DNA from 2 places in the Algoriphagus aquatilis genome. Region 1 is predicted to be linked to the other one. Evidence: riboswitches for the same ligand, from Rfam matches in the RefSeq annotation. Region 1 holds a riboswitch; the other holds the start of a gene.

Region 1 (15,933 bases):
AGCGTTGGTGGCGGCAGGCTTGATCCAATTGATTTTAGGTTTTGCCAAGGCTGGAGTTTTGGGATACTATTTTCCTCATTCAGTCATCAAGGGAATGCTTACCGCCATTGGATTGATCTTGATTTTGAAGCAGATTCCACATGCGCTAGGCTATGACAAGGACTTCATAGGTGACTTTGCCTTTCAGCAGATGGATAAGCATAATTCCTTCACAGAGATTTATTATGCATTTCAGTATTACAGTCCAGGAGCTATCCCAATTGTATTGATCGCTTTAGCCATTTTGATATTTTTTGAAAGACCTCAAGTCAAAAATCACAAACTGCTCGGAGCAATACCGGGAGCATTATGGGCTGTTTTATCTGGAATTTTATTGAATAGTTTATACGCTAAGGTTCAGCCTGATTGGCTATTGAAGGATGAGCATTTGGTTTCTATTCCTTCTTTAACCAGTTTGAGTCAACTTCCTTCACTTCTCACTTTTCCCGACTTTGGGTTGATTGCCGATTCAGCTTTTTGGATTGTGGCCGTGACATTGGCTGTGATTGGAAGCATTGAAACTTTACTATCCATAGAAGCAGGCGACAAAATGGATCCATACAAGCGGATCACACCTTCCAGCAAAGAATTGGTCGCTCAAGGAATTGGCAATACAATTTCGGGATTGATCGGTGGACTACCGGTGACAGCCGTGATCGTGAGAACATCCGCCAATATTGCCTCAGGAGCGCGGACGAAGCTTTCCGCGATTTTTCATGGTATACTTTTAATGGTTTTAGTGTTGAGTATTCCAGGATTTTTGAACCAAATTCCTTTGAGTTGCCTTGCGGCTGTGCTTTTTATGGTAGGCTATAAACTTGCCAAACCTTCGATTTTTATTCATGAATTTGAAAAAGGATGGAACCAGTTTTTACCATTTTTTTTCACAGTAATTGCCATTCTATTGACAGACCTGTTGGTGGGAATTGGTATTGGAATGGTGGTTGGGTTGTTTTTTGTAATGAAAACCAATTTTCAACGATCCGTCACCGTTACAGAACTGAACGGCAACTACTTAGTGAAGCTTCAAAAAGATGTTTCTTTTCTCAATAAAGCTCCATTGATGAAGGAATTGACTCAAATACCTGAAGGAAGTTATGTGATTTTGAATGCTTCCAAAGCGGTATTTATCGATCATGATATTCAAGAGGTTTTGAATGATTTCATTGCTTCAGCACATTCCAAAAATATTACCATCACCATAGAAGGATACACCTATCACTTAAGAGAAGTCCAATGAACCCATACGAGAAACTACTATTACAAAACAAAGCTTGGTCGGAAGAGAAGCTTCAAGTAGATAAGGACTTTTTCAACCGTCTAGCCCATCAGCAGCGACCGAAATTCCTTTGGATAGGCTGCTCAGACAGCCGTGTTCCTGCGAATGAAATCACGGGAACCGATCCTGGTGAAGTTTTCGTCCACCGGAATATCGCAAATATGGTGGTGCATACTGATTTGAATTTGCTCTCAGTCCTACAGTATGCGGTGGAAGTGCTCAAGGTAGAGCATATCATCGTATGCGGGCATTATGGCTGTGGTGGTGTAGAAGCTGCCCTGGGCCATCAAAGCTTTGGATTGATCAATAAGTGGCTGCGAAATATCAAAGAGGTATATAAAACCTATGAATCAGAGATCGATTCAATCCCAGACCATAAAGCCCGCGTCAACCGTCTTGTGGAGTTAAATGTCCTGGAGCAATGCCAGGATTTACTGAAGACTTCAATTATTCAAAAAGCATGGAAAGACCGCCAGTCACCTGAAATTCATGGTTGGGTATATGGCTTGGATAATGGATTGGTGAAGGAATTAACTACGATTAAACCAGATTTTGACAACATTCATCCTGTCTTCAGGTATTCAGACGATCAATTCTGAAAAATTCAAAAAAGAATTTAAGCCCCTATTGTTTGATTTTCAAAAATAGGGGCTTTTCTTTGCAGCATCCTTTCACTTTTTTCCAGTGTGAGGATTTATAAAGAAGAGGCGAGAGACAGGCTCTAAGACCCTCTGGCAACCTGGAAAATCCAAGGTGCCAATTCCTGCCAAATGAGAAGGTCTCATTTGGAACTATAAATTCCTCGTATGATGAAAAGGCATCTTTACCTCCTCCAATTTCTTAGGCTTCAAGCCAAAAAATCAAAATCTTCAGGATCATCGGACAGATTGAATCATTCTGGTTCTATGCTCTTTTCGTGTTTTTCAGGATTTAACAAAACCTTTCTTTTCTAATAAATTCTTAACCCTTTAAACCTCAATTTTATGTCAGCAATCTATCGTTTTGAAACTCTTCAGCTACATGCCGGACAAGCTCCTGACCCTGCAACTAATTCGCGGGCTGTACCGATTTATCAGACCACATCGTATGTTTTCAACTCTGCCGAGCATGGTGCCAATCTGTTTGGATTAAAAGAATTTGGAAACATCTACACCCGGATCATGAATCCGACCACGGATGTTTTTGAAAAAAGAATTGCAGCCTTGGAAGGCGGTGTAGCAGCTGTAGCTACCAGTTCAGGGCAAGCAGCACAACTATTGGCCTTGCACAACATTCTTCAGGCAGGGGAAAATTTTGTCTCCTCTCCTTACTTGTATGGAGGAACTTACAATCAGTTTAAGGTGGCATTTAAGCGCCTAGGGATTGATGCTCGATTTGCCAAAAGTGACAAAGCAGAAGATTTGGAGAAACTGATTGATGATAAAACCAAAGCCATCTATCTGGAAACAATCGGAAATCCTGAGTTTAACATTCCGGATTTTGAATCAGTAGCTGCACTAGCCAAAAAGCATGGAATACCCTTGGTCGTAGATAATACTTTTGGTGCGGGTGGATTCCTTTGCCAACCTATCGCTCATGGAGCAAATATTGTGACAGCTTCAGCGACCAAATGGATCGGTGGACACGGAACTTCCATTGGTGGTATCATCGTAGACGGAGGTAACTTCAATTGGGGTAATGGAAAATTTCCTCAATTCTCAGAGCCATCTGAAGGATACCATGGCTTGAATTTCTGGGAGGTTTTTGGCGAAAACAACCCACTTGGACTTCCCAATATTGCTTTTGCCATTCGCACACGGGTAGAAGGTCTACGGGATCTGGGACCTGCTATTAGCCCATTTAACTCGTTCCTCTTACTTCAAGGCATCGAGACACTTTCCCTTCGAGTGCAACGTACGGTGGACAATGCTTTGGAAATTGCCAAATGGCTGGAAGCTCATCCAAAGGTCTCCAAAGTAAATTACCCTGGACTTACCTCTTCACCTTATCACGATGCTGCCAAAAAATACCTTAAACATGGTTTTGGAGGAGTGCTGAGTTTTGAGATCAAAGGCGATAAAGCATCCACTTCTCATTTCATCAATAAGCTCCAGTTGATTTCTCACTTAGCGAATGTAGGAGATGCCAAGACGCTGATTATTCAGCCCTCTGCTACAACGCATCAGCAACTCAACGATGAGGAACAAAAAGCTGCTGGTGTGACTCCTACCCTGCTTCGATTATCCCTTGGCATCGAACACATCGAAGATATCAAGGCTGATTTGCAGCAGGCATTTGACCAAATCTAATTACTCCTAATTACCCCAATGAACCTTATCAGCGAATTCGCAGACTTGACTATGACGCAGGAAATTTTCCATTCCCAAGAGCCTCTAACCTTAGAATCAGGTGAAATTCTTTCTCAATTTCATCTCGCCTACACTACCTATGGTCAGCTCAATCCGGAAAAATCCAATGTCATCTGGGTGGTCCATGCTCTGACAGGAGATTCAAAAGCTGCAGAATGGTGGAGCGGACTGATCGGAGAAGATAAATTCTTTGATCCGGGCAATCATTTCATCATCTGCGCCAATCTTCTGGGAAGCAATTATGGCTCATCAAATCCATTCAGCATCAATCCCGAAACAGGAGAAGCTTATTTCTATGACTTTCCCCAAGTAACGCCAAGGGACTTAGCTGCAAGTCTGGAAGCCCTGCGAATTCATCTGGAGTTAGAGAAAATCCATACGCTGATCGGAGGTTCACTAGGTGGGCAAGTTGCACTGGAGTGGGCAGTGACTTTAGGTCAAAAACTGAAAAATGCCGTGATTTTGGCATCTACAGCTAAAACCTCTCCTTGGGTAATCGGATTCAACGAAACCCAGCGGATGGCCATTGAGTCTGATTGTACCTGGGGAAATCGGAAGGAAGATGCTGGTAAAAAAGGCTTGGAAACAGCACGTGCCATTGCCATGCTCAGCTACAGATCTCCAGCTGATTTGAGAATCAAGCAAAGTGATCAAGAAGAAAAACTAGATGGATTTAGATCATCATCCTATCTCAGATACCAAGGTCAAAAACTGGCCAACCGCTTCAATGCACTCTCCTATTGGACCTTGACCAAAGCCATGGATAGCCATGATTTGGGTAGAAACAGAGGAGGCGTAGAAGCTGCTTTAGCACAGATTGAAGCCCGTGTATTGGCTATAGGGGTAAATTCTGATATACTTTTTCTTCCACAGGAATCACAGTTTATCAGCCAAAAAGTGAAAAGAGGAACGTATAAGGAAATCGATTCTACAGCAGGACACGACGCCTTTCTGATCGAATTTGAGCAGCTGGCCTACATACTCAAATCATTTTATTTGGAGAATTAAATTCAGATCTATCAGAATAAAGGCCTGTGGGATTAACCCACAGGCTTTTTTTTACTTTTTCACTTTGGTCCATTCGACAGTCCGACCTACAAATGAGAAACCGAGGTATCCTTTTACTTCCAAGATTTCCGGTGATTTGAGCTTGAGTTCGCAAGAATAGGTCTTGCCGGATTGAGGATCATAGATTTCCCCTCCTTTCCAAATCCCTGAAGAATACTTAAGCCCTGTGAGGAGTGGCAAGCCTAGCAAGGGTCTTGTTTTCAGTTTGGGGTCCGAGTTTTCTTTATCGGTGGCAGGCTTGCCCTGTGGATTGGGATCTTTCAGCCACACTATTTTTCCAATAAATTCAGTCCCTTTTTTTTGAATTTCGACTTGAGCCGTTTTTTCGGTGTTGTACCATACCCCTAAAATCGCGCTTTCAGTTTGTGCTAAGGATAGAGCTGGAATAGCAAAGATGAGGGTGATAAGCAGTGAAGTAAATTGTCGCATTTTCATGAAAACATCGGTTTGATATGCTTAAATACGAATAGCTTTGAAATTGTTTTTGACTTAGAAATAAGAAGTAGTTTGTAATAATGAGTGTCACCGTACCTTTCAAGGGCTTTTCACTGGAGTTATTGGCTAAAAAAGTGTTATGGATCAAGGAATTAGAAATCCTTTTGATAGCAGACTTGCATTTTGGAAAAGCGGCACATTTTCGAAAGTCAGGGATTCCCATTCCTGAACCTGTTCATGACGCCGACTTCAAAACCCTAAAAACACTTCACCAAGAGATTCAACCTAGACATACCTACTTTCTGGGCGATCTCTTCCATAGTGTCTGGAATGAACAATGGGAGGTTCTGAATTCCTTCTTGGAAACTTTCCCTCAAACTCAATTTCACTTGGTTAAAGGCAATCATGACATTCTTCATCCATCTGTTTACCGGCAGTCTGTATTGAAAATCCATCAGGAACCTTTGGTCATTGAATCGTTCGCACTTTCCCATGAACCCTTTGAAAAGGCTTTGGATGGCAAGTTGAATATTTGTGGGCACCTGCATCCTGGAGTATTGTTGAGGGGAAAAGCTAGGCAATCCGTCAGAATACCTTGTTTTTACAGAACCGGATCCACCTTGATTTTGCCAAGTTTCGGAAACTTCACCGGCTTAGCTCTAGTAGAACCCAAAGACGGTGATCAGATTTGGGGAATTTCAGGGGAAAAAGTCATTCCTATCCTTTCTGGCACATCGATTGGGTAAATCCCATCTGCTTTCCTAATTTTGAATTGAATTTTGTAATCCATGGCAAGTCCTGCACGAAAGAAAAAAACACTAGGCTATTTCAAATTTGGAAGTGTGCTATTCAGCACCACTCTTTCACTTTTTATCGTGGGTTTATTTGGAATCATTTTGATTCAAGCTCAGTCTTTGACCAAGATGATCCGGGAAAATATTGAAATTCAGGTTTTTTTGGATAAAAATCTCCCCGAAGATCAATTGGCTTCACTCCAAAAAGACCTTGCATCTAGGCCATTTGTCCTGATCAAATCCGATAGTTCTTCTCTTAGATTTATCTCAGAAGAAGAGGCTGCTGCCACTTTCGTGCAAAATACAGGAGAAGACTTTACCAAGTTTTTGGAAGACAATCCGTTGAGAGACAGCTTTGTATTTTCCGTATCCGATGAATACCAAAGCTCAGAGCAAATCGATGTAATCGCCAAAGAACTTCAGGACATTCCAGGAGTGTTTGAAGTCTCTTACATGACAGATTTGGTCGATTCTATTAACAAAAATCTGCTGAAAGTCAGTCTGGTCATGGGAGGTTTCATTCTCATTTTGATCATCACAGTGATCATGTTGATCAACAATACCATTCGAATCGCACTTTTCTCTCAACGCTTTTTGATCCGATCCATGCAATTGGTGGGTGCTACCAGAGGTTTTATCCGAAAGCCATTCTTGGTAAGAGCGTTCTTTTTTGGAATGCTAGCAGGATTGATTGCATCAGGAATCCTTTACGCATTGATCCAGTACACCCAAGCCAATATTGAAGGATTTGCTATGCTTCAAAACCTTGAATTAATGTTAATTCTCTTTGGAGCCTTAATTCTGATCGGTGGAATTCTGTCTGTATTGAGTACTTTGCGCGCTGTGAACAAATATTTAAACATGTCTTTGGACGAACTTTATTAACCCATGAGCAATACATCTTTTCCCTTTTCCAAGAAAAACTACCGACTAATGCTGATCGGAATGGCGCTTATCGTACTTGGATTTATCTTGATCGGAATGGACGGTGAGCCCCATGGCAATGGAGTTTTGGGATTGACCATAGGTCCCATTGTGACATTGGCAGGCTTTATTTTTGAGTTTTACGCCATTTTTGCAAAATCAGAGAAGAACTGATTCCAATCGCTTTTCTTGGAAAAGCAACCTCACAAAACATGCAGCAAGAAGCTTACGGAGAAGTTTTCCTTATCGATAAACCTCTGGAATGGACCTCATTTGATGTGGTCAAAAAAGTGCGAAACGCCCTTAAAATAAAGAAAGTAGGTCATGCGGGCACTTTAGATCCATTGGCTACTGGTCTTCTGATCGTATGTGCAGGCAAAATGACCAAGCAGATCGAGACCTTCATGGGTCAGGAGAAAGAATACACCGGAACTTTTGTTATCGGTGCTACCACTGAATCATTCGACCTGGAAAAGCCGGTGATACCGGTTTCAGATCCTTCTTCGATCTCCCTCAGCCAAGTCCAAGAAGCAGCAGCAAAACTTACAGGGAATATTCTGCAGATACCCCCGATGCACTCAGCCATCAAAGTAGATGGAAAACGGGTTTACGAATCTGCCAGAGCAGGGAAAGAAGTGAAAATGGAACCTAGGCCAGTGGAAGTTCGTGAGTTTGAAATCACCCGATTTGAAAGGAATGAAATTGATTTTAGAATTTCCTGCTCCAAAGGCACTTACATTCGGAGTTTAGCTCGAGACATGGGTGAAATCTTGGGTGTTGGAGCTTATCTCAAAAAACTCTGCCGAACCCGTATCGGTTCATATAAACTGGAAGACGCTAGTGAATTGCAATCCTTGGTTGAAGAACTAAAAAATCGACCCCATGAGAATCTATGAAGGATTGGAGGATTTTCTCCCCGTACCCAATGCGGTGGTTACCTCAGGGACGTTTGATGGTGTACATCTTGGTCATCAAAAGATTATTCAGCGGATTCGAGAACTGGCCCGTTCGATTCAGGGTGAGACAGTTCTGATTACTTTTTGGCCACATCCCAGATTGGTACTTTACCCTACCGAACATCACCTGAGACTACTTTCTACTTTTGAAGAGAAAGCCAACCTTCTGAGGCAATTTGGAATTGATCATTTGGTTACCATCCCCTTTACCCAGGAATTTTCTCAAATGACCTCAGAAGAGTTTATTCGAAAGATTTTGGTAGAAAAAATCCATACCAAAAAGCTGGTCATTGGATACGATCACAGATTTGGGAAAAACCGGGAAGGAAGTTTTGAATACTTAAAATCCCATGGGCAGGAATTTGGCTTTGAACTCGAAGAAATCTCCCGCCAGGATGTAGATGAAATTGGGGTGTCAAGCACCAAAATCCGAAAGGCACTGGAGAGTGGCGATATCAAAACTGCCACCAATTACCTTGGTCGGCTTTATGAGCTTAACGGTTTGGTCGTTAAAGGTCAGCAAATCGGACGATCCATTGGATTCCCCACCGCCAACATTCATATTCCAAACGATTACAAACTTATCCCTCATGATGGCGTTTATGCCGTAGAGGTAAAAGTGGAAGGTGTCCTATACAAAGCCATGTTGAATATCGGAAATCGGCCAACTGTAGACGGTACAAGAAAAACCGTGGAAGCCCACCTATTTGATTTTCAAGGTGACTTATATAACAAGCTAGTAACTGTCTCCTTCAAAGAATTTATTCGAGAGGAGCGGAAATTCGAAAATCTGGAAGCCTTAAAAAACCAACTGGTTCAAGACCAAAAATTGGCCAAATCGATACTATAAACCCAAATCAATGATTACGAAAACTGTCAAAGACGCTCGGGAAGCTGTGGCTGATATTCCAAGTGGGGCCTTTCTGATGATGGGAGGCTTTGGATTGAGCGGAATTCCTGAAAACTGTATTTCTGCTCTTTTGGAGAGGGAAATCAAGGAGTTAACCATCGTGTCCAATAACGCGGGAGTGGACGATTTTGGCATCGGTCTCCTTTTGAAAAAGGGAATGGTGAAAAAGATGATTTCAAGTTATGTGGGTGAAAATGCGGAATTTGAGCGACAACTACTCAGTGGAGAATTAGAAGTCGAACTTATTCCTCAAGGCACATTGGCAGAAAGGGTAAGAGCCGGAGGTGCTGGAATACCTGCTTTTTTCACTCCCGCAGGTGTGGGAACAGAAGTGGCCGATGGAAAGGAAATCAGGGAGTTTGAAGGTAAATTATACTTGATGGAAAGATGGCTTCAGGCTGATTTTTCTTTGGTAAAAGCGTGGAAAGGCGATACTGCTGGCAACTTAATCTTTCGTGGCACAGCGAGGAATTTCAATCCTATGATGGCTGCAGCCGGCAAAATCACCATTGCAGAAGTGGAAGAACTGGTACCTGCGGGGGAGCTGGATCCCAATCAGATTCACACACCGGGAATTTACGTACAGCGAATCTTCCAAGGTAAAGATTACGAAAAGCGAATCGAACAGCGGACCATTTCCAAATAACTGGAGTTCTCATTTTTTCTTATGTCTTAGGTCTTTTGTCTTAAAACTTAGAACAACCCAAATGCTAACCAAAGAACAAATCGCTCAAAGAATCGCCAAAGAGGTGAAAAATGGGCAATACATAAATCTAGGCATAGGCATCCCTACCCTAGTTGCCAATTACATTCCCTCCGACTTAGACGTAGTTCTTCAGTCTGAAAATGGACTTTTGGGAATTGGCCCCTTCCCTAGCGAAGATCAAGTCGATCCCGATTTGATCAATGCAGGCAAGCAAACTATTACGATGGTGCCTGGATCGGCATTGTTTAACTCCGCTGAATCTTTTGCCATGATCAGAGGTGGACATGTCCATTTGACAATTTTGGGAGCCATGGAAGTTTCAGAAAACGGCGACATTGCCAATTGGAAAATCCCGGGAAAAATGGTCAAAGGAATGGGTGGTGCCATGGATCTGGTAGCCTCAGCCAAAAATATTATTGTGGCCATGCAGCATTGTTCAAAGGATGGCCAATCAAAACTTCTACCTACCTGCGGCTTACCGATTACCGGAATCCGATGTGTAAAAAAAATAGTATCAGACCTTGCGGTTTTAGAAATTGCCCCCGAGGGCGGATTCATTCTTAAGGAAAGAGCGCCGGGAATCAGCGTTGAAGAAATCCAAGCTAAAACTGCGGGTAAACTGATGATTGATGGAGAAATACCAGAAATGAAATTCGATTAATTACCTATGAGGGAACCTCAAAAGATGAAAACCAGTTTCCCGATAAAATTCTAACCCATGAAAAAGTCAGAAATCAAATTCCAGGTAGAGCTGGATGCGAATAACCTTCCTAAGTCAATTCTCTGGGATGCTTCAGATAAAGAGGCAGAGGGCCTCGAGTCTTCAAAAAGTATAAGTTTGAATGTTTGGGACAACCTGAATCATTCTACATTGAGGATTGATCTTTGGACAGAAGACATGTCAGTAGCCGAGATGAAAAGGTTTTACATAGATATTATCGGAGGCATGGCGCAGACTATTTTGAATAGTACAGGTGACGAATATATGGCTGAAGAAATGAAAGATCTTTGCGATCGAATGGTCAAGCATGTAAATGAGGAGAACAAGAAAAATTCTTGATTCAATGAAATTAGACTTAAAAAAGGCCCAGATTCATTAGGGCCTTTTTGTTTTTTAAAAATTATTGATCAAAACAATTTTTGTTGAATTATTAAGGAAAAGTGAGCTTAACTAAGCTTTCGCTAATAGATTTTGATTTTTTTTAATTTATCTCAAAAAACCTTCTCAGTTTCCAAATTGAGCCGCTTATTGAAATTTTGCAAGACATACATTTTTTCTAAACAAGCCATAGAAAATTATCTTTTTAACATAAATTTCGAATAATTGAGTCGAAATATATCCGATTCATTAATCATCCAAACATCTTACAAAATAGCCTATGAAAAATTTTACCAGAAAAATCTGGGGCTCAGTGTTGTCATTTGCGCTGCTAGTTTCCTTGGGAACTACCATGGCAATAGCCCAGACCACCATCTCCGGTACGGTTACTGATGCAGGAACCAAGGAAACACTGGTTGGGGTAAATATCATCGTAAAAGGAAAAGTGATCGGAACCATCACTGACCTTTCGGGAAAATTCACTCTCAATGTCAATCAAGCTCCACCTTTTACCTTGGTATTTTCCATGGTTGGTTTTAACTCCAAGGAAGTGGAAGTAACTGGTGGAATGTCAAATCTCTCCGTAGAATTGGCAGAATCTTCAATTATGGGTCAGGAAGTAGTGATTTCAGCTTCTCGAGTAGAAGAAAGCATCATGAAATCACCTGTCTCTGTAGAAAAGATGGACATTATCGCTATCAGAGAAGTACCTCAAGCAAGTTTCTATGATGCTCTAAACAACATGAAAGGTGTAGAAATGAGCACACAGTCACTCACTTTCAAATCGTTTAACACCCGCGGTTTTAATGCCAACGGTAACGTGCGAACTGTGCAGATGATTGATGGTATGGACAACCAAGCTCCAGGTCTAAACTTCTCTGTTGGTAACATTGTGGGTATTTCTGAGCTTGATCTAGAAAGCGTTGAATTGCTTCCTGGTGCATCTTCTGCCCTATATGGTCCAAACGCGATCAATGGTATTCTCTTAATGACTTCTAAGAATCCATTCCAATATCAGGGTCTTTCTGCGAATGTCAGAACTGGTATTATGAACGAAAGCAGCAGAACCAATCCAAGTACCGGTTTCTATGATTTCAGCGCTAGATATGCTAAAGCATTTAGCGATAAAGTTGCCTTCAAAGTAAACATGTCCTATTTGAGAGCAGATGACTGGCAGGCAAATGATTTCAGAGATCAGTCTTTGTTGAATGGTTCTACAATTGCAACAGGATCTCTGGCAACTAACCCTGCATACAATGGTGTGAATATTTACGGGGATGAGACCAATGTCAACATGTTTAGCATCGCTCAGCAAATGGTGGCAGCAGGAGCTCTTCCAAATGCAGCATTGGGTGTAATCCCTCAGACTTTCGTTTCTCGTACTGGTTACAGAGAATCTGATCTGGCTGATTATGGCACCAAATCATTGAAACTGAATGCTGCATTGCATTGGAGAATCACTGACAGAGTAGAAGCTATTCTTCAAGGAAATTATGGTTTTGGTACTACGGTTTATACCGGAGCTGACCGTTATTCCATTGCCAATTTTAACATGGGCCAGTACAAAGCTGAATTGAAAGGCACCAACTGGTTTTTGAGAGCTTATACCACGCAAGAGCGTTCTGGTGATGCATTTGCAGTAGGTATCGCTGCTCAGGGTATCAACGAGGCTTGGAAGCCAAGTACCACCTGGTTCCCTCAGTATGTCGGAGCCTTTGCTCAGGCTAAGTTACAGGGTGCTAATGATGCTACTGCACACGGAGCAGCAAGGGCATTTGCAGATCAGGGTCGTTTGGTTCCTGGTACTCCTGCTTTTGAAGCTGCCAAAAATGCAGTTACCTCTAGACCAATCCCTGGAAATGCAAGTGGTGTAGGTGCGCAATTCGTAGATAAAACTAACCTATATCATTTCGAAGGTTCTTATCAGTTTGCTGATATCAAATGGGCTGATTTCGTAATTGGAGCCAACTACAGAATCTACCAATTGAATTCAGAAAAGACCTTATTCGCTACTGATGAGAATGGTGATGAATTCTCCATTAAAGAATATGGTGGATATGCACAAGGCTCCAAGCGCTTGTTTAATGACAAATTTAAATTGACAGCCTCTGTTCGTTATGACAAAAATGAAAACTTTGAAGGACAGTGGTCTCCGAGAGTTTCAGGTGTATACTCTGCTGGAAATCACAACTTCAGAGCTTCTTACCAAACAGGTTTCCGAATCCCAACTACCCAAGACCAATACATTGACTTGGTAACGCCTCAGGCAAGATTAATTGGTGGTTTGCCTTTGTTCAGAGACCGATATAACTTCTCTGGAAATCCAGTATATACCCTGGCGACTGTGACTCAGTTTGGTGGTGCTGTTTTGGCAGCTACACAGCCAAATTCTCCTGTTTATCAGGCAAGTATCCAACAAGCCACCCAGTTGGCAATTCAGCAAGCTACTGCAATCGTAACAGCACAAGTACAGGCGGGACAAATTTTACCTCAAAATGCACCTGCTGCAATCGCTGCATTGGTTCCTTCATTGGTTCCTCCAATTGCTGCTCAATTGGTGCCTGCTAATGCTGCAGCTGCCAATAAAGACAAATTGGTCACCTATCAACCAACTACCTTCCGTCCTGAAGTGGTTAAATCTTACGAAATCGGTTACAAAGGATTGTTCTCCAACAGATTGTTGATCGACTCTTATGTTTACTTCAACCAATTCCAAAACTTTATTGGTGGACAAGTATTGATTCAAGATAGAAACTTCAATCCTCAGAATCCTGCTTCTGCTCTTGGTTTGAATCTATTGTCTGCAAATACACGAAATGTGTACTCCATGCCGGTCAATAGAACTGAAGTGATCCGCTCTTGGGGTTGGGCTTTGGGTGCTGATTACAAGCTTCCAAAGAATTACTCCATTGGTGGTAACGTATCTTACAATACACTTAGCAACTTGGATGAATTGGCTGAAACAGGTTTCCAGCCTTCTTTCAACACTCCTGAATACCGATATGTAATCAACTTTGCAAACAGAGAAATTGCCAAAAACCTAGGTTTTGCAGTCTCTTACAGATGGCAGGGTGAATTTGCTTGGCAGTCCTCTTTCGTAGCTCCAGCAGTTTCTTCACAGCAGCTTTCTGTGATGCCAGCATTCGGTACGTTTGATGCTCAAATGAGCTACAAACTGAAGTCGCTCAAATCCATCGTAAAAGTAGGCGGAACAAACCTATTCAACAGCACTGGTTACAGACAAGCTTGGGGTAACCCAACAGTCGGTACCATGTACTTCGTGAGCTTGACCTTTGATGAGTTCTTGAACTAAGATCGAGTTCTTCCCATTAACCAAAAGAGGCTGTTCAAATGAACAGCCTCTTTTTTATTTATTGGATTTGATTTCATGAATAATATCTAATTTTTGAACGGCACTTGAATTCCAGACCTAGATCTAGGAAATGGTTATCCAGCATCTCGATTTACATTAATACCCTAGCTTTTTTCAAATCAGCCATCTACAAAAGCTCTACCTGAATCAGAAAATAGTTTCATTATTGACTACATTTTAAACTAGGTGACTAGACTTCTTTAGCGGAAAAGATATAATTCCTTTACCATAAGAAATGTATCCTAAAATGAGAAAAGTGAGCAATTCTCAATCAAAGCACCTGATTGTTTTTGATCCATTAAAAATGAATGAAAACTAATTTTTCCTGATGGGAAGAGCAAAAAAAACACCTGCTTGACAGACCAAACAGGTGTTTTGAATATTCTATTAGTTGGATTAATGTACCTCTCCCATCTTTTTTCTAAGAATGGGTTTCAGCAAGAATAAAACCGCTGCTGATCCAATTACGGTATAGACAATCAGCATAAACTGATCAGGCATGGCCGCAAGTCCTTCCTCCGAACCCCCGCTCGCTTCTCCCGCAATCAATCCAGCAAATAGGTTCCCTAGTGCTACAGAAAGGAACCAGATGCCCATCATCTGACCTCCGTAGCCATTTGGCGCCAATTTGGTTACCAAGGAAAGCCCAACAGGAGACAAGCTCAACTCTCCAAAGGTGTGGAGCAAATAGGTGATGATCAACCAGCTTGGTGCAGCTAGCTCACCAGAAGCCGCAATTTTAGTAGCGAAATACATGACAAAAAAACCTAGACCCAACAGCAATAATCCAAAAGTGAATTTGAGCGGTGAGCTTGGTTCGAGGTTTTTCCTTCCAAGCCACACCCAAAGGGCTGCAAAAAACGGAGCGAAAATGATAATGAACAAGGAATTGATCGATTGAAAATAACCGGTAGGAATATCCCAACCTAAGATGGTGCGATCAGTGAATCTTTCTGCAAATAGATTTAGCGTAGAACCGGCCTGTTCAAAACCAGACCAAAACATGGCTGAAAAAATGAACAACACCGCAATAACACCCACTTTATTCTTATCAGCTTTCTTAAGTCCTCCAAAAGCAATGACATACCCCAGATAACCAAAGGCTACTACTGCAATGACTGAACCCGATGCTCCGGCAATAGCTGATGCATTAATTGGAATTACCCCAGTAAACAAAACGGCTATGACAGCAGCCCCAATCAATCCAATCAAGGAAGTAATGGACCGAAGCTTCTTCTGAGCGGATTTTTCAATTTCTGTCACCACCACTGGTGCCTCACCATAACCATCCAAGGCACCGCCTGTGAGTTTGTACTGAATAAGCCCAAAAACCATCCCCAGACCTGCCAAACCAAAACCAAGGTGCATATCGTACTCTGCTACCGTCGAACAGGCAATCGGAGCAATAAATCCACCGATATTGATACCCATGTAGAATATAGAAAAGCCGGCATCTCGCTTGGAACTACCTGCAGGATAGAGCTGACCAACAATGGAACTGATATTAGGCTTAAGTAACCCTGTCCCTAAAACAATCAAAATAAGTCCTAGGAAAAAGGAAGTGGTATCTAACGTGCTGAGTGATTCCTTTACTTCTGAAACACCGGTAATCCAAGTTTGAATGCCTGGCAAGGCCATCATAAAATGTCCTAATGCGATGATGATTCCTCCATACCATACAGACTTTTTCAAACCAAACAGACGGTCAGCTAACCATCCCCCAGGCAAGGCTAACAAGTAAACCCCCATGGTATAAAGTCCATACACAGCACCGGCCGTCTTATCATCAAATCCCAAACCACCGTCCACGATAGCTTTGGTCATAAATAGAATCAAAAGGGCACGCATTCCATAATAGCTGAATCGTTCCCACATTTCGGTGAAGAAAAGGGTCATCAAGCCCTTTGGGTGTCCAAAAGCGGTAGGACCGCTGAATTCTGAGGTTGCTTTATTTTCCAATTGAGTGAAAATTTGGGTTTAATTTATTTTACAATGATAAACT
Region 2 (15,933 bases), on a different contig from region 1:
CTCTAGAAGAGAAACTACCGGTGCGATCGCCACAGTAAACCCTAAAGATTTGACTGTAATTCCTACCGGTAACGTAGAGCAAACCCTTCAGGGTCGTGTTTCTGGTGTTACTGTAATTACCAACGGTCAGCCAGGTACATCTTCCATTATTCGTGTTCGTGGTTTCGGTGCCTTCGGCGGTAACGAACCTTTGTACATCGTGGACGGTTTGCCAACTGCTTCGACCGACTTCTTGAACCCGGATGATATCGAGTCTACCACTGTATTGAAAGATGCGGCTGCTGCTTCTATCTACGGTGCTCGTGCAGCTAACGGTGTAATCGTTTATACAACCAAGCGTGGTGCACGTGACAAGAAGATGAGAGTGGATTACAACGGTATGTATGGTTTTACAGATCCTGGAACAGGTTTGGATATGACCAATCCTCAGGAGTATGCTGACTTGACTTGGTTGGCTGAGAAAAATACAGCTGCCCTTCAAAACCGCGCTCCATCCTATGGTCACCCACAATTCGGAACTGGTGCAACTCCTGTGATGCCTTATTACCTAAGCTTGATCACCAGAAATCCACAGACAGGTGCTTTTGGTGTGGCTTCAGGTCAGCCAGGGCCTTTGACTCAGGCTCAGATCGATCAGCAAAGAGAATGGTACAATGTTGACCCTACAAGAGGTACAGTACGTCAATTGACCAGAGCAATGACCGGAGAAGGTACGGATTGGTATGCTGCCTTGACTAGAACAGCTCCATTGCACAGACATTCAATCGGATTCAACGGTGGTTCTGAAACTTCAAGATTCTACATCGGTCTTGGTATGCAAGAGCAAGCAGGTATTATGATTGGTAACCAATTCAGAAGATATTCATTAAGAGCTAACTCTGAATTTGATGTAACCAAAAGAATCAGAATCGGTCAAAACTTCCAGGCTACTTACAGACAAGTATTGGGTCAGCAAGGTGGTACAGGCGGTAGAGGTGTATCTGATGACGAAAACGACATCCTTCAGGCATTCCGTATGCCATCCATCATTCCAGTATATGACGAGTTTGGTGGCTATGCAGGTACAGCATCTAGAGGTTTCAACAACCCAAGAAACCCTGTAGCGAGCCGTGACGGTCAATTGAACAACAGAAACTTTAATGCTAACGCGTTTGGTAACGTATATGGTGAGTGGGACATCATTGATGATTTGACCTTCAGAACCTCAATTGGTGGACAATACAACAACTTCTATTTCTGGGATTATTCAAGATTGCAGTACGAAAACTCTGAAAACAACTCAGCGTTTGGTTACGGTGAAGGTGCTGGATTTAGCTTCGGTTGGACATTTACCAATACTGTCAATTACAAGAAGAAAATCGGTAAGCATGATTTCAACTTCTTGGGTGGTCAGGAAGCTTTGAACTCAGGTGTGGGTAGAAATATCAACGCAGTTGGTCAAAATCCATTCTCAACAGACCCTGATTTCATTACAATCACAAACCTTCCAGTAAGTACTCGTCAAGTAAACTCCTCTTTATTCAAAGGGGTTAACTTCAACTCTTACTTTGGTCAATTGAAGTATACCTTCAATGACAAGTACATCGTAAGTGCTGTAGTTCGTCGTGACGGTTCTTCTCGATTTGGTGAAAACTCAAGATATGGTGTATTCCCTGCGTTCTCTGCAGCTTGGAGAATTTCATCTGAATCATTCTTGCAGAGCCAGACTTGGATTGACGATTTGAAAATCCGAGGTGGTTACGGTGAAATGGGTAACTCAAACAACGTTGATCCATTGAACCAGTACTCTCTATTTGCAGGTAACATCGGTGCTTCATCTTACGACATCACCGGTTCTAACTCTGGTGCTGTAATTGGTTTCAGAAGATCACGTATCGGTAACCCTAACGCCCGTTGGGAAACTGCTGTAACCCAAAACGTAGGTTTTGACGGTACTTTCTTTAATGGTCGCTTGGATGTGATCTTTGACTGGTGGAGAAAAGACACCAAAGACTTGTTGTTCACCGTTCCAATTCCTTTGACAGCTGGTTCTAATGCTGCTGCTCCTGCAGTAAACATTGGTGAAATGTTGAATAGAGGTTTGGACCTTTTGGTAACTACAAGAGGTAATTTTACTAGCGATTTGACTTATGAGTTGACCGTAACAGGTTCTACTTTGAAGAATGAAATTGTTGCCCTTTCTCCTGGTTTGAGCTTTATTACTTCCGTTAACCCATCTTACCGTGGTATCCAGCCTATCCGAAATGCAGTAGGTCAACCTCTTTCTTCATTCTTCGGCTTTAAGACCTTGGGTCTATTTAGCAGTGCAGAAGATGTAAGATCTCATGCAGTTCAAGACGGAGCAGCTCCTGGCCGTTTCAAGTTTGAAGATGTAAATGGTGATGGAAGAATTACTCCAGATGACCGTGTGTTCTTGGGTAATCCAGTTCCTGATTTTACCGGAGGTATGAACTTCACTTTGGGTTACAAAGGCTTTGATTTGTCAGCTTATTTGTACACTTCTATCGGTAACGAAATCTGGAACCAGTCTCGTTGGTTTACTGATTTCTTCCAGACCTTTGAAGGTGCTGCAATCTCAAGAAGACTATATGATGCTTGGACTCCTCAAAATTTGGATGCTAAAATCCCAGTTGTTGAAAGAGTTTCCAACTTCTCAACTTCTAACGTAGCAAACTCTTTCTATGTGGAAGATGGTTCTTATTTGAGACTTCAGAACTTGACTTTAGGCTATTCTGCTCCTGCAAGTGTTCTTCAGAAGTTGAAAATGGAGAGAGCCAGAGTATTTGCATCTGTAAACAACCTGTTTACATTGACCAAGTATGAAGGTCTAGATCCTGCGGTAGGTGGTGATGCCGACTTGACTTTCGGTATCGACGTAGGTAACTATCCGGTTACTAGAGGTTGGACTTTCGGTCTAAATTTGAGCTTCTAAGCCAAACAACATAATTTGAATCGAGTTATAGACACTATAATAGATTAAACAAATGAACAATTTTAAATTAAAAATCGGTGCCCTACTAGCATCTACAGCGATGATGGTAGCAGTGAGTTGTAGCGATGAATTCTTGGAAATTCCGCCGGTTGGTCAGTTGTCAGAAAATCAGCTTTCTTCATTGGCTGGTATTGATGCCTCTTTGATCGCGGCGTATTCTCAGGTAAACGGTCGCGGAAACAGATTAGGGTCTCCTTCCAACTGGGTTTGGGGGAGCATCAGAGGGGGAGAGGCAAATAAAGGTACTGACCCCGGTGACTTCACGACCATTAACCCTATCCAGCGATTCGAAAATGATGCTGCTGGTGGTGAAATGGGTTCCAAGTATAACGTTTGTTACGAAGGTATTGCAAGAGCAAACAATGTCTTGAGGCTTTTAACAAAGGCTGGTGCAGATGTTACGCCAGCTGATAAGATCAGACTTACTTCTCAGGCAAGATTCCTAAGAGCGCATTTCTACTTTGAGTTGGCTCGTGATTACAACAGAACTCCTTATGTGGACGAGACAGTGGATTATGGTAGTGGATTAGAGGCAGTGAAGAATGACAAAGACCTATGGCCTTTTATCATTGCTGACCTTGACTATGCTGTCAAAAATCTTCCTGCTACACAGCCACAGGTAGGCCGTGTTAACGCTTGGGCTGCTAAAGCTTACTTAGGCAAGGTGTATATGTACACCAAAGAGTTTGCTAAAGCAAAAGCCTTGTTTGATGACGTAATTGCAAATGGTGTTACTTCCAATGGTTTGAAGTATGGTTTGGTTCCTTACTATGACGACATGTTCCGTGGTAAGAATGACAACCATCAGGAGTCTGTTTGGGCTTACCAAGCAGCAGCAAATACGGGTTCTGTGAACAATGCTAACCCGGAATTTGACTTGAACTTCCCATACAATACCGGTCCTGCTGGTCCTGGTAACTGTTGCGGATTCTTCCAGCCAAGCTTCACATTCGTAAATGCCTTCCGTACAAAAGACGGTCTTCCACTACTTGACAGAACTTACAACAGTGCTGCTAATGAAGTGAAGAATGATATGGGAATTGCTTCAGGTGCGGCTTTCACACCGGATGCAGGTCCACTTGATCCTCGTTTGGATCACACTGTAGGTCGTAGAGGTATCCCTTATTTGGATTGGATGGATCACCCAGGTCAAGCTTGGATCCGTAACCAGCCTAATGCAGGTCCTTACTCTCCTAAGAAGTATGTGTATGCTAAATCAGAAGCAGGAACTTTCCAAGATAACTCTTCTTGGACTCCTGGCTATACCGGTATCAATTTCATGATTATCCGTTTTGCAGACATCTTATTGTTGGCAGCTGAAGCTGAAATCGAAGTAGGTAGCTTGGAAAAAGCTAGAGAATATGTGAACAGAATCAGAACTAGAGCAATCAATTCTCCAGTAAAGAGAGGAGACGGTTCTAACGCTGCTAACTACGACATCAAGACGTATGATGCTCCTTGGACCGTAAAAGCTACTGCACAGGCAGCTGTACGTATGGAACGTCTTCTTGAGTTGGGTATGGAAGGTCACAGATTCTACGATCTTCAGCGTTGGGGTACTGCTCAGGCTGAATTGGATTACTATTTCGCTTATGATGGTGTGAAATTGGCTTCTGCCCTTGGTGGTGCTAAGTACACAGAAAAATATAAGTGGGTTCCAATTCCTCAGGATCAGATTGACCTAGTGGGTAAGGATATTTTGATTCAAAACCCAGGTTTCTAATCTAAACCGAATTAATTATTAAGAGAAGGTCGAAAGGCCTTCTCTTTTTTGTTTTGGGGCTTTTTATTCCATGTTTTCTTTCATTTGGATGGTGGAAAGTGCTAATTTTCTTCACCCAAAATCCATTCATTTTCCTATGAAGACCCCATTTAATTTCCTGATTATTGTATCTCTTTTAGTGTTGATTAGTTGCCAAAAAAGTGATACTCTTTTTGAATTAAAATCACCTGAGGATACAGGAATAGATTTTAATAATTTGATTACAGAGTCTGATAGTTTCAACATCCTTACGGATGAATACATTTTTAATGGCGGCGGAGTAGCAGTTGCTGATTTTGACCAAAATGGCTTTCAGGACCTTTTCTTCACAGGTAACCAAGTTCCCAATCGTCTTTATCTCAATCAGGGAGAATTTAAATTTAAGGATGCCTCTGAAGTAGCTGGTGTAATGGCTCCTGATAAATGGTGTACAGGAAGCGTGATTGTGGATATCAATTTGGATGGACTTCCTGATATTTATGTGGCCACTGCTATGAAAAAGGGCCCTGGGGAGCGCAATAATCTTCTTTTTGTAAATCAGGGGAAGGATGCTGATGGCAATGTGACTTTCCAAGAAATGGCTGATCAATATGGCATCGCAGATCCGGGAAATTCTATGGGGGCTGCCTTTTTGGATTATGACTTGGACGGAGACTTGGATTTATATGTCTTGAATAATGAGCAAGTCATCGCTAAGCCTACCAATTTCCGAACAAAAATCTCGGATGGTTCTGCGGTGAATAATGATGCGTTCTACAGAAACAATGGGGACGGCACCTTTACCAATGTGACCCTGGAGGCAGGTATTACCTACGAAGGATTCGGACTTGGTCTTGCCATCGGTGATGTAAACAATGACGGCTGGCCTGATATCCATGTGAGCAATGATTACATCACTAATGATATCCTCTACATCAATAATCAAAACGGTACTTTTTCGAATAAGACCAAGGAATTCCTAAAGCACCAAAGCCAGTTTTCTATGGGATCCGATTTGGCAGATTTCAACAATGATGGAATGCCGGATCTGATTACCATTGACATGCTTGGAGAAGATAGTTATCGGAAAAAGACCACAATCGGTAAAAATGTCTATCAGACGTATATCAACAATGAGCAGTTTGGATACGAGTATCAGCATGTGAGAAACATGGTCCATCTCAACAATGGACCAGGTGTTCCTTTTAGTGAAGTAGGTATGGTGGCTGGAGTTTATCAGACAGACTGGAGTTGGGCTCCCTTATTTGCCGATGTGGATAATGATGGGAAAAGGGACCTGTTGATTACCAATGGTTTTCCACGTGATATCACCGATAAAGATTTTGCCAATTACCGGGCAGATGTAGGAAGTATCGCTTCGGTAAGGCAGCTTTTGGATTCTATTCCGATTGTGAAAATTCCCAATTACTCTTACCGAAATCTAGGTGATTTGAAGTTTGAAGACTCCGGGGATGCCTGGGGATTAAATCAACCTTCTTTTTCCAACGGTGCAGTATTGGCTGATTTGGACTTAGATGGGGATTTGGATTATGTGGTCAATAATATCAATGATCCAGCTTTTGTCTTTGAAAATAAGTTGAATGAAAATAAAAAAGCTCCCGCATTTTTAAGGATCAAACTTAAAGGTCCCAAGCTAAATCCGGAGGGATTAGGCGCTAAAGTCTGGGCTAAGACTCCAACAGGTGAGTTTCTGTTTCAAGAAATGCAGGTGGTGAGGGGGTACATGTCTTCCACCGAATCCATCATTCATTTTGGTTTGGATTCCCTGAGTGCCGTGGAAGAGCTTCATGTTATTTGGCCGGATGGGAAAGAGCAAAAGTTGTCCAAAGTAGCCGTGAACCAAGTGATAGAGGTTGCCTACCAAGATGCAAAAGTAGGTGCCGGTAATTTGGCTGTCTGGAATCAGGATGTAATTGCTCCTTTATTAGCCGAGGTGTCTGACTCCTTGGGTATTCAATACATTCATCAGGAAACGGACAAAATTGACTACAATATCCAGCGAACCTTACCTCACAAACTCTCCCAATATGGCCCAGTACTCTCAGTTGGAGATATTAACGGGGATGGAAGGGAAGATGTAATCATCGGTTCTGCAGCTGGGTTTTCCCCAGTTTGGTTTTCTCAAAATCAAGATGGCTCGTTTACCCAAAAAGAGTTGTTGCCAGGAGAAAATTCAGCCTTTGAGGAAGTGGGTATTCTGTCTTTTGATCTTGAAAATGATGGGGATTTGGACCTCTATCTGGTGAGTGGAAGTGCCGAGTTTGCGCCTGATGCTCCTGAATATCAGGATAGAATTTACCTAAATGATGGAAAAGGCAATTTCACCTTGGATAAGAATTTCTCTTTGGTTCAAGCCAATGGAAGCGTGGTGCGAGGGGCGGATGTGGACGGAGATGGATTTATGGATCTTTTTGTAGGTGGTCGTACACCGGTAGGAAAATTCCCTCTTCCTGAGAAAAGCTTTTTCCTGAAAAATAATCAGGGAAACTTGGCCGATGGTACCAAGCAATGGCTTCCTGAAATTGAAAATCTGGGAATGATTACCGACGCGGTGTGGTCTGATGTCAATACCGACGGAAAGGTCGACTTGGTGGTAGTTGGTGAATTGATGCCGGTGACTGTTTTTCTGAATAGGGGAGATCGCTTTGAAAAAGCTCAGAACACCGGTTTGGAAAATTACCTGGGTTGGTGGAACTCAATAGTGACTGCAGACTTCGATCAGGATGGAGATACAGATTGGATGGTAGGAAATATGGGGGCAAATAACCCTCACCATCCGTCTTTTGATCGTCCTTTGAAAATTTATGCCAAGGATTTTGATGCCAATGGCTCCATTGATCCGGTAACTTTTGCCTACTACAAGGAGAAAATCGGAGGTAATTTCCAATCTTTTCCAAGTCATTTTTGGGATGACCTTACCGGACAAAGTCCGATGTTCAGAAGGAAATTTGATCGCTATAAATACTTTGCACAAAGTACGGAGGCTACTTTTTTCACCGAAGAGGAAAAACAAGGTGCACAAATCCTGACCGGAAATTTTGACCGTTCGGTTTGGGTCGAGAATCTTGGGGATGCCAAATTTAAAGTTCACGAGCTTCCCACCATCGCTCAGATAGCACCGATGAATGGCATGGTAGCTGACGATTTTAATGGGGATGGATTCACGGATGTGATGATGGTTGGCAATGATTACGGCAATGAGATCTTCATTGGCCGATTGGATGCAGCTATAGGTTGGATGCTCTTGGGGGATGGAAAAGGTAATTTTAAACCCATAAGCACTCGAGAAAGCGGCTTCATGGTGCCTGGTGATGCAAAAGCATTGGTCAAAGTGACGGCCTTTGATGGTTCGGCGATTTATTTGGCTTCCCAAAATCGCGGGAAACTCTTGGCGTTTCAGCCTCAAAGAACAAAGCTTAAGTCCATCACACCTCCTACTGAGGCGATGGCCATTTTGTTGGAACTGAGTGATGGACGAATGCAACGCGTGGATGCGACCTTTGGGGCAGGTTTTGGTTCGCAATCCAGCCGATCCATTCATTTGCCAGAAGGGGTGAAATCAGCCTTGATGATTACTTACAAGGGAGAGATGATTCCACTCACCATTTTCAGCATGGAATAATTACTTGTAAAGTTCTCCTGGTTTAGCATCACAAATGTCACTGATGAGGTCAGCTACCTTGTCAGTGACATCTTCAAAGTATCGTTTTCCTTTCTCAGGCGTTGCTTTTTTCGGATTGCCAATTCCGGTGTCTTCTGTGACTTGAGACCATTTTCGTTCCGCCCAAGCCCATTTTTCACGAATACCTCGGATCACTGACTTTTTCTCCTCTCCGTCACCAGCCTCTGCTACCGGTAGGATTAATTCAGGATGCAGGTATTGAATCAGGGCAGTCTCCATCTCATCGGCATGATCTCCGGCTTCTTCAAAGTAAAGACTCTTGTCCAAGGCTTGGTACCAATTGCAGGTAAAAAGCATCATGTCAGGATAGTTTAGACCTAGTTCGCGCAGCATGGGTTGGAAGTTGTTCCCACCATGGCTATTCAAGATCAAGAGTTTTTTCAGTCCCTGACGATTCAGCACTTCTATGATGTCCTTCAGAATGATGAGTTGGGTGCTCGGATAGATGTTCATATCCAAGTAGATGTCAGACTGTCCCGTATTTACCCCAAAAGGAATGGTAGGAAGAACCACGACTTTACTGCCTTTTTCCCAGGCTTTTCTGGCACCTTCGGCAGCGATTGCGTCAGCTTCAAATACGTCCGTACCGTAAGGCATGTGGTAATTGTGTGCTTCGGTGGCACCCCAAGGCAAGATGGCGAGTTCATAGCGGAACGTTTTCAGATCTTTCCAATTGGCTTCTTTCAGGATATAGGGTCTCATGGATTTATTCGGAGATTTGGACGTGCGGGAAGGGTTATATTAGCCAAAATTGATAATTTGACTCCTCGATTCTAAAATACGTTTCATGTCTCAAAGAAGAAAGTTTATCAAGCAATCCCTCCTCGGATCTGCTTTATTTTTACCCGGAGTGGCAGCTTCCTGCGCTCAGACAAGTGATCAAAAATCACCGAACGGAGAGAAGCCTTTAATCCTATCAACTTGGAATCACGGTGTACCTGCCAATGCAGACGCTTGGGCCAAGCTGAAGGAAACGGGCAGTATCCTGGATGCAGTGGAGGCGGGAGTAAGAAATACCGAATTGGATATGGATAACCTCTCTGTGGGTCTTCAGGGTCTTCCCGACCGTGAGGGAATTACCACACTTGACGCTTCCATCATGACGGGAGATGGGTCCTGTGGATCGGTTGCTTTTGTCCGGCAAATTAAGCATCCCATATCTTTGGCAAGGGCGGTGATGGAAAAAACACCCCACGTCATGTTGGTGGGAGAGGGTGCCAGACAATTTGCGATTGCTCAGGGTTTCCCGTTGGAGGAGGAGGTGCTCAGTCCAAAAGCCCAAATCGAATACGACAAATGGAAAGTCACCAGTCAATACAAACCCATTATCAATATTGAGAATCACGATACGATCGGTATGATCGGTATTGATGCCAATGGTAAATTGGCGGGCAGCTGTACTACCAGTGGATTGGCTTATAAAATGCACGGAAGGGTAGGGGACAGCCCCATCATCGGAGCAGGGTTGTATGTGGATGATGAAGTCGGTGCGGCGACTGCCACCGGTTTGGGAGAGACGATTATCCGGATTTGTGGTAGCTTCCTGATCGTGGAACTGATGCGTCAGGGCAGATCGCCACAGGAGGCCTGCGAAGAAGCTGTCAAGCGATTGGTTTCAAAGACAAAAAACGTAAAAGACATTCAAGCTGGATTTTTGGCGATCAACAAATACGGAGAGGTAGGCGCCTATGCCGTTCATCCGGGTTTTAACTTTGCCAAAGCCACTGAGTCAGGAAATATCCTCATCGACGCAAACAGTCACTTCAAACCATGAGTAAGATTTTACTGGAAGCGCCGGTTTTCAACCTACAAGGAGCCTTGGAGGCGGCAGAACAAGGGATTGATCGATTGGAACTTTGTGCCAATTTTCCTGAGGGTGGAGAGACTCCAAGTGCAGGGATGCTTCGTTTTTTGAAAAGCGAAGTCGATATCCCTGTTTTTGTGATGATCCGTCCAAGAGGAGGAGATTTTGTTTATTCCCAAAAAGAGCTGTTGGTCATGAAACAGGACATTCAGATTTTGGGAGAAATGGGTGCGGATGGTTTTGTATTTGGAGTATTGGATGAAAAAGGAAATGTGGATCAGAAGGCAAATGAATTTCTGAAAAGAGCTACAGGGGCCAAACCTTGCACGTTTCACCGAGCATTTGATGCATCGGCTGATTTGTCTGACTCATTGGAAAAAATCATTGACTTGGGATTCGATCGGATTTTGACTTCGGGTGGAAAAAACTCCCTAACAGAAGGATTGGACATGGTGACCCAACTTTTGGCAAAAGCCAAAGATAGGATCATCATCATGCCGGGAGGAGGAACAAAGGCTGAACATGTGCCTATCCTAAGAGCGACAGGTTTATTGAAGGAAGTCCACGCTTCCTGTAAATTGGCCAAGGTTTCTGAAAATCAATTTATCAATCCTGATCTTTCATTTTCTTCTGCTCCTTTGGATTATTCCAAACATTTTGGGATTGATCCTGTATTGGTACAAGGATTTAAAACCGTGTTGTAAATACAGATGAAAAGATTGTGGGGTTTTTGGGTTGGAATGCTAATGGTAAGCGCCTGCGGTCAGATCGCAGAGCGAAAGCAGCCTCCACCAAGTTTGTATCAGCTTTCTCAATCCGATCTTGACCTTTCGGGCGAGCAATTGGCGAGGGGTTATTGTGCTTCGTGCCATGTGATGCCTGAGCCTGAAGTTTTAGATAGAACCACCTGGGAAAAAGTTCTTCCAGATATGCGCAAGCGCATGGGATTGTACTTGGAGGAGGATTTTGGTACTTCGCTACCTGAAGATGAAGGGGTGCCGGATGGAATTTATTCTAAAATCCCTTTCATAACCCGTGAAAAATGGGAAAAGCTCCAATCTTATTATTTGGAAAATGCTCCGGATATGCCACTTCCTCAAGAGTCCAAGGTTGCCCCGCGAGTGGGGATTCCGGGGTTCAATTTGGAGGTGCCTAATTTTCCCTTTGTCAGGTCAAGCTTGACGACCATGCTCCGTGTCCATCCCAAAACAGGAAAGTTGTGGTTGGGCCATCGGTTTAGGGCATTGTTTGAACTCGACCCTGCCAATCAATTTTCACAGCTTGATTCCATCCCCACTGCAGTCGCACCGGTAGAAATCCGTTGGAAGGAGGATCAATCTTTTGAGTTACTCACCATGGGATTGATGGACCCCGCCAATGATTCGATTGGTTCAGTTTCTACTTTTGTAAAAAATGATGGTGCTTGGAAGTCACAGCCAGTATTTGAAAAACTCATGCGACCTGTCCATGTGGAAGTGGCTGATTGGAATGGCGATGGTAAGCCGGATTATGTCATCTCCCAATTTGGTAATCACCTAGGTAAATTAAGTCTTCATCTGAGCAAGGATACAGCTTTTCAAGAGGTGATTCTCAAAAAGGATCCCGGAGCAAGGCGTTCGATGGCAGTGGATTACGATGGGGATGGAGATTTGGATATCCTAGTCTTAATGACTCAAGCAAAAGAGGGATTGGTTTTGTTTGAAAATACGGGCGGTGGGAAGTTTAAGGAAAAGCAATTAGTCAGTTTTCAGCCTGCCTTTGGATCAAGCGATTTTAGATTTGAAGACATGAATGGCGACGGGAAAGCTGAACTCATATTGGTCAATGGTGACAATGCGGATCAGAGTCAAATCCTGAAAAATTACCATGGTGTCCGAATTTTTGAACGCGATAACTCAGGTGAATTTGAGGAAAAATGGTTTTATCCCATGCATGGAGCGACTGGATTGGAAGTGGGAGATTTTGACCAGGATGGGAAAATGGATGTGGTGGCCATTGCTTTTTTTCCCGATCGAAATCAAAAACCTCATCAAAACTTGATTTATTTCAAACAGGAAAAGCCTGATTCCTTCCTCCCTTTTGTCTTGAAAGAGCAATTGGAAGATCATTGGCTGACGTTAACCAAGGGGGACCTGGACAAGGATGGAGATGAGGATTTGATTGTGGGGACATTTGCTTTCGACCAGCTCTATCAGGCACCTACCAAACAATGGAGACCCTTTGTAGTTTTGAGGAATCAATTGAAATAAAATTCTGTAATTATCTATTTCATCCAAATTAATAATTTAATATTCGGAATATTTGGCTCTATTTTTTCATTTTTCATTGAAAATCAGTAGCTTCTTTTATCTCTAAGGGGAAAAACTATGGTAAAAAGTTTTCAAGGGGTAAAAGTGGTGGAGCCTAAGACCCCGGCTCAGCCTATTTTGGTGAGAGACCACATGACATCGAAGTTGGTGACTTTTGGGCCTGATGATACGATCGATCAGGTGATGGAAGCCTTGACCAAGCGGAAAATTTCCGGTGCACCTGTCGTGGACGAAGGTGGAGCATTGATTGGGATTATCTCTGAGGTGGATTGCCTTAGGGAGATTATCAAAGGAAAATATACCAATACCGTCCGTTTTCCCGCTAAAGTGCATGAGTTAATGACTCGGGATGTGATGACGTTGTCTCCGGATATGACACTTTTTGATGCTGCTCAAAAGTTTTTGGAGTATCAGATCCGAAGATTTCCTGTATTGAAAAATGGGCAACTGGTCGGGCAGATCAGTCTCAGTGATGTAATTCGGGCCTTTCCCTCTCTCAAACATACCACCTGGTAAAACCAAAAACGCCCCGAAATTTCGGGGCGTTTTTGGTTCGAGCTTATTTTGATTTTTCGATGGCTCTTTCGACATCCTTTAAGATGTCTTCGTAATGCTCCAATCCTACAGAAAGCCGTACCAGTCCGTCGCTGATTCCCACTTGTGCACGTTCTTCAGGAGAAAGTTTGCTATGAGTAGTCGATGCAGGATGCGTAATGATGCTGCGGCTGTCTCCTAAATTTGGAGTGATGGAAATCATTTGTAGCTGATCGATGAAGCGCTGTGCGCGGGCCAAACCACCTTTCAGTGTTAGGGTAATTATCCCGCCTCCAGCTTTCATTTGTTTCAAAGCCAGGTCGTGCTGTGGATGAGACTTGAGAAATGGATAGCGAACTGCATCTAGTTCAGGATTTCCTTCAAAATATTGGGCGATTTTTAGGGCATTTTCGCAGTGTCTGTCCATCCTTACCGCTAGCGTTTCCATGCTCTTGGATAAAATCCAGGCATTAAATGGTGAGATCGATGGTCCAGTATGGCGGGTGAAAAACTGCACCTCTTTGATCAGATCTTTTTTCCCCAAAATCAGGCCGCCCAAAACTCTGCCTTGTCCATCGATATACTTGGTGGCACTGTGGGTGACGATGTGTGCCCCCCATTTAGCAGGTTGCTGCAGGTAAGGCGTGGCAAAGCAATTGTCTACCACGAGGATCAGGTTGTGTGCCGCCGCAAACTTTCCTGCCCATTCCAAATCGATAATTTCCAGGCCCGGATTGGAAGGGGTTTCCAAAAATAGCATTTTGGTGTTAGGCTGCACCAGCTTGTCCCAATTTTGGCAATCCGAAATGTCTCCATAAGTAGAAGTAATACCCCACTTTGGAAATACTCGGGTTAGCAATTGATGAGTCGATCCAAAAAGTGATCGGGAAGCCAAAATGTGATCTCCTTGCTGTAGGAGTGAAGCAATGCTTCCAAACATGGCAGCCATTCCTGAAGCTGTCGCGATTCCGTCTTCGGTACCTTCCGCGCGGCAGACCTTTTCGATCAAATCGGAAGAATTTGGATTGGAATAGCGGGAGTAGATATTGCCTTGAATCTCGTCTGCAAACATCGCCCGTGCTTCCTCGGCGGATTCAAAGGTAAAGCTGGAAGTGATGAAAATGGGTGAGGAGTGTTCTTTGAGATCGGATCGGCGCTGGATGCGGATGGCATCGGTTTCGAAATGAGACATGGGTTTGGTCGGTTTGAATGCTATTGGGTACTTGGAAACTGAAAAAGAATTTCCCCAAAGAAGAAAACCGAACCAGAAAGTGGGGTAGAGTTGAATCTCGCCAATTTATAGTTCCCGCTTTGGGTAGGACTTGGCACCTTTCTCCTTGGCAGGGATGGTTGCCAGAGGGTCATCGAGCCTAGTCTCTCGCCTCTTCTTTATAAATCAGTTGCCTGAAGTGTCACAAAGAAAGAGGGAGAATTGGTCAAATCCAAATCTCCCTTCATTTCAGTCGTTGTATTGTGTCATGGTTTGTGCGATTCCCGCTGTGCAAAAGCCATAAACCATGTCTATGGCTTTATCCATCATGGAAGGCAGTTCGTCAAATTCCTGCTGAGTGAATCTCCCCAAAACATATTCTACTTGCCGTCCTTTTGGGAAATTGTCACCAATTCCCATCCGAAGTCTGGGGTAGTCTTGTCCACCGCACAGTTCTTCGATATTCTTTAATCCGTTGTGCCCCGCAGCACTTCCTTTGGCCCTCATTCGAAGCTTGGCAAAAGGAATGGCCATGTCATCCACCAAGACAAGTAAGTTTTCTTTTGGGATAGCGAGTTCCTTCATCCAGTAGTTGACAGCCTTTCCGCTCAGGTTCATGTAGGTGGTTGGCTTGATCAAATGCAGGGATCGGCCTTTATGTTTGATTTCGGATTTAAAAGCCAAGCGCTCGCTTTTCCAGGTCACACCTTCCTTATCAGCCAAGCGGTCTAGTGTCAAAAAGCCGATGTTGTGGCGGGTGAGTTCGTACTCCGGACCTATATTTCCCAATCCTACAATAAGGTATTTCATGCTGAAGCTATAAGGGTTGATTAGACCTGTCAGGTTTCAAAAACCTGACAGGTCTGGATTCGATCTAGTGTTAAACAAAAAATCCTGCTCATTGCTGGGCAGGATTTGTTGATTTCGGAGTCAGGATTATTCTCCTTTCTTGCCTCTGAGCGCTCTTGGAATACCAATAGTCACGATAGACACATTTGGAGAAGTAAGGATTTCATATCCTTCAGCCTTCAATTCACCTACCTTGAAAGATTTTCCAAGATCAAGGTTGGAAATATCAGCCACGATGAAGTCAGGAAGGTTTTTAGCCAAACCTTTTACTTTCAATCTTCTGGTCTTAAATTCCATTTTACCACCTTTTGCCATACCTGGAGAGCTACCTTCGATTTTCACAGGAATTTCGAATTTGATTGCTTTGTCTTCCGTGTAAGCCATGAAATCTGCGTGAAGCAAGGTTTCACTTACTGGGTGGAATTGTGCTTCCTTCAATACGGCTTTGATGATTCTGCCTTCGATGTTCAACTCAACCAAGTGAACATCTGGGGTATAGATCAAGTCGCGGAAAAGGATCGCTGGGGAATAGAAATGAACTTGCTCAGGGATACCTGGACCATAAACTACACAGGGTACATTACCGGAATCTCTGATTTCGTTCAAAGCGGCACTGTCGAGATTTGCTCTTTTAAACCCTATAATCTCTAGTGTTCTCATATGTATTTGTATTTAAAATTGGTTCTTAAATAAATAATGAACTGATCGATGTGTGTCCTGTGACGGCGTGTATGGCTTTGCCAAACAACTCAGCAACGGTCAGTACTCTAATTTTCGAAGATTGCTGCTTG

The links. Region 1 has a riboswitch for S-adenosylmethionine ahead of ACFPIK_RS03820 (O-acetylhomoserine aminocarboxypropyltransferase/cysteine synthase family protein). Riboswitches for the same ligand answer to the same signal wherever they lie in the genome.
Region 2: it holds a riboswitch for S-adenosylmethionine, as region 1 does, so the genes downstream of both, ACFPIK_RS10130 (trans-sulfuration enzyme family protein) here and ACFPIK_RS03820 (O-acetylhomoserine aminocarboxypropyltransferase/cysteine synthase family protein) in region 1, are expected to answer to the same signal.

What each region holds. Positions count from the first base shown of each region.
Region 1 covers NZ_JBHSKS010000002.1:343,221-359,153, forward strand. The annotation lists gene ACFPIK_RS03810 (SulP family inorganic anion transporter) at 1-1,279, shown strand, start outside; gene can (carbonate dehydratase) at 1,276-1,917, shown strand; SAM riboswitch class I at 2,010-2,118, shown strand; gene ACFPIK_RS03820 (O-acetylhomoserine aminocarboxypropyltransferase/cysteine synthase family protein) at 2,302-3,606, shown strand; gene ACFPIK_RS03825 (homoserine O-acetyltransferase family protein) at 3,625-4,674, shown strand; gene ACFPIK_RS03830 (DUF2147 domain-containing protein) at 4,726-5,169, opposite strand; gene pdeM (ligase-associated DNA damage response endonuclease PdeM) at 5,250-5,915, shown strand; gene ACFPIK_RS03840 (cell division protein FtsX) at 5,958-6,848, shown strand; gene ACFPIK_RS03845 (DUF3098 domain-containing protein) at 6,852-7,061, shown strand; gene truB (tRNA pseudouridine(55) synthase TruB) at 7,100-7,783, shown strand; gene ACFPIK_RS03855 (bifunctional riboflavin kinase/FAD synthetase) at 7,770-8,693, shown strand; gene ACFPIK_RS03860 (CoA transferase subunit A) at 8,704-9,399, shown strand; gene ACFPIK_RS03865 (3-oxoacid CoA-transferase subunit B) at 9,461-10,120, shown strand; gene gldC (gliding motility protein GldC) at 10,178-10,519, shown strand; gene ACFPIK_RS03875 (carboxypeptidase-like regulatory domain-containing protein) at 10,839-13,871, shown strand; gene ACFPIK_RS03880 (peptide MFS transporter) at 14,328-15,827, opposite strand.
Region 2 covers NZ_JBHSKS010000006.1:201,959-217,891, forward strand. The annotation lists gene ACFPIK_RS10090 (SusC/RagA family TonB-linked outer membrane protein) at 1-2,932, shown strand, start outside; gene ACFPIK_RS10095 (RagB/SusD family nutrient uptake outer membrane protein) at 2,985-4,715, shown strand; gene ACFPIK_RS10100 (VCBS repeat-containing protein) at 4,852-8,376, shown strand; gene ACFPIK_RS10105 (creatininase family protein) at 8,377-9,138, opposite strand; gene ACFPIK_RS10110 (isoaspartyl peptidase/L-asparaginase family protein) at 9,224-10,210, shown strand; gene ACFPIK_RS10115 (copper homeostasis protein CutC) at 10,207-10,944, shown strand; gene ACFPIK_RS10120 (FG-GAP repeat domain-containing protein) at 10,951-12,489, shown strand; gene ACFPIK_RS10125 (CBS domain-containing protein) at 12,607-13,065, shown strand; gene ACFPIK_RS10130 (trans-sulfuration enzyme family protein) at 13,109-14,275, opposite strand; SAM riboswitch class I at 14,378-14,481, opposite strand; gene pth (aminoacyl-tRNA hydrolase) at 14,543-15,103, opposite strand; gene ACFPIK_RS10140 (50S ribosomal protein L25/general stress protein Ctc) at 15,230-15,802, opposite strand; gene ACFPIK_RS10145 (ribose-phosphate pyrophosphokinase) at 15,828-15,933, opposite strand, start outside.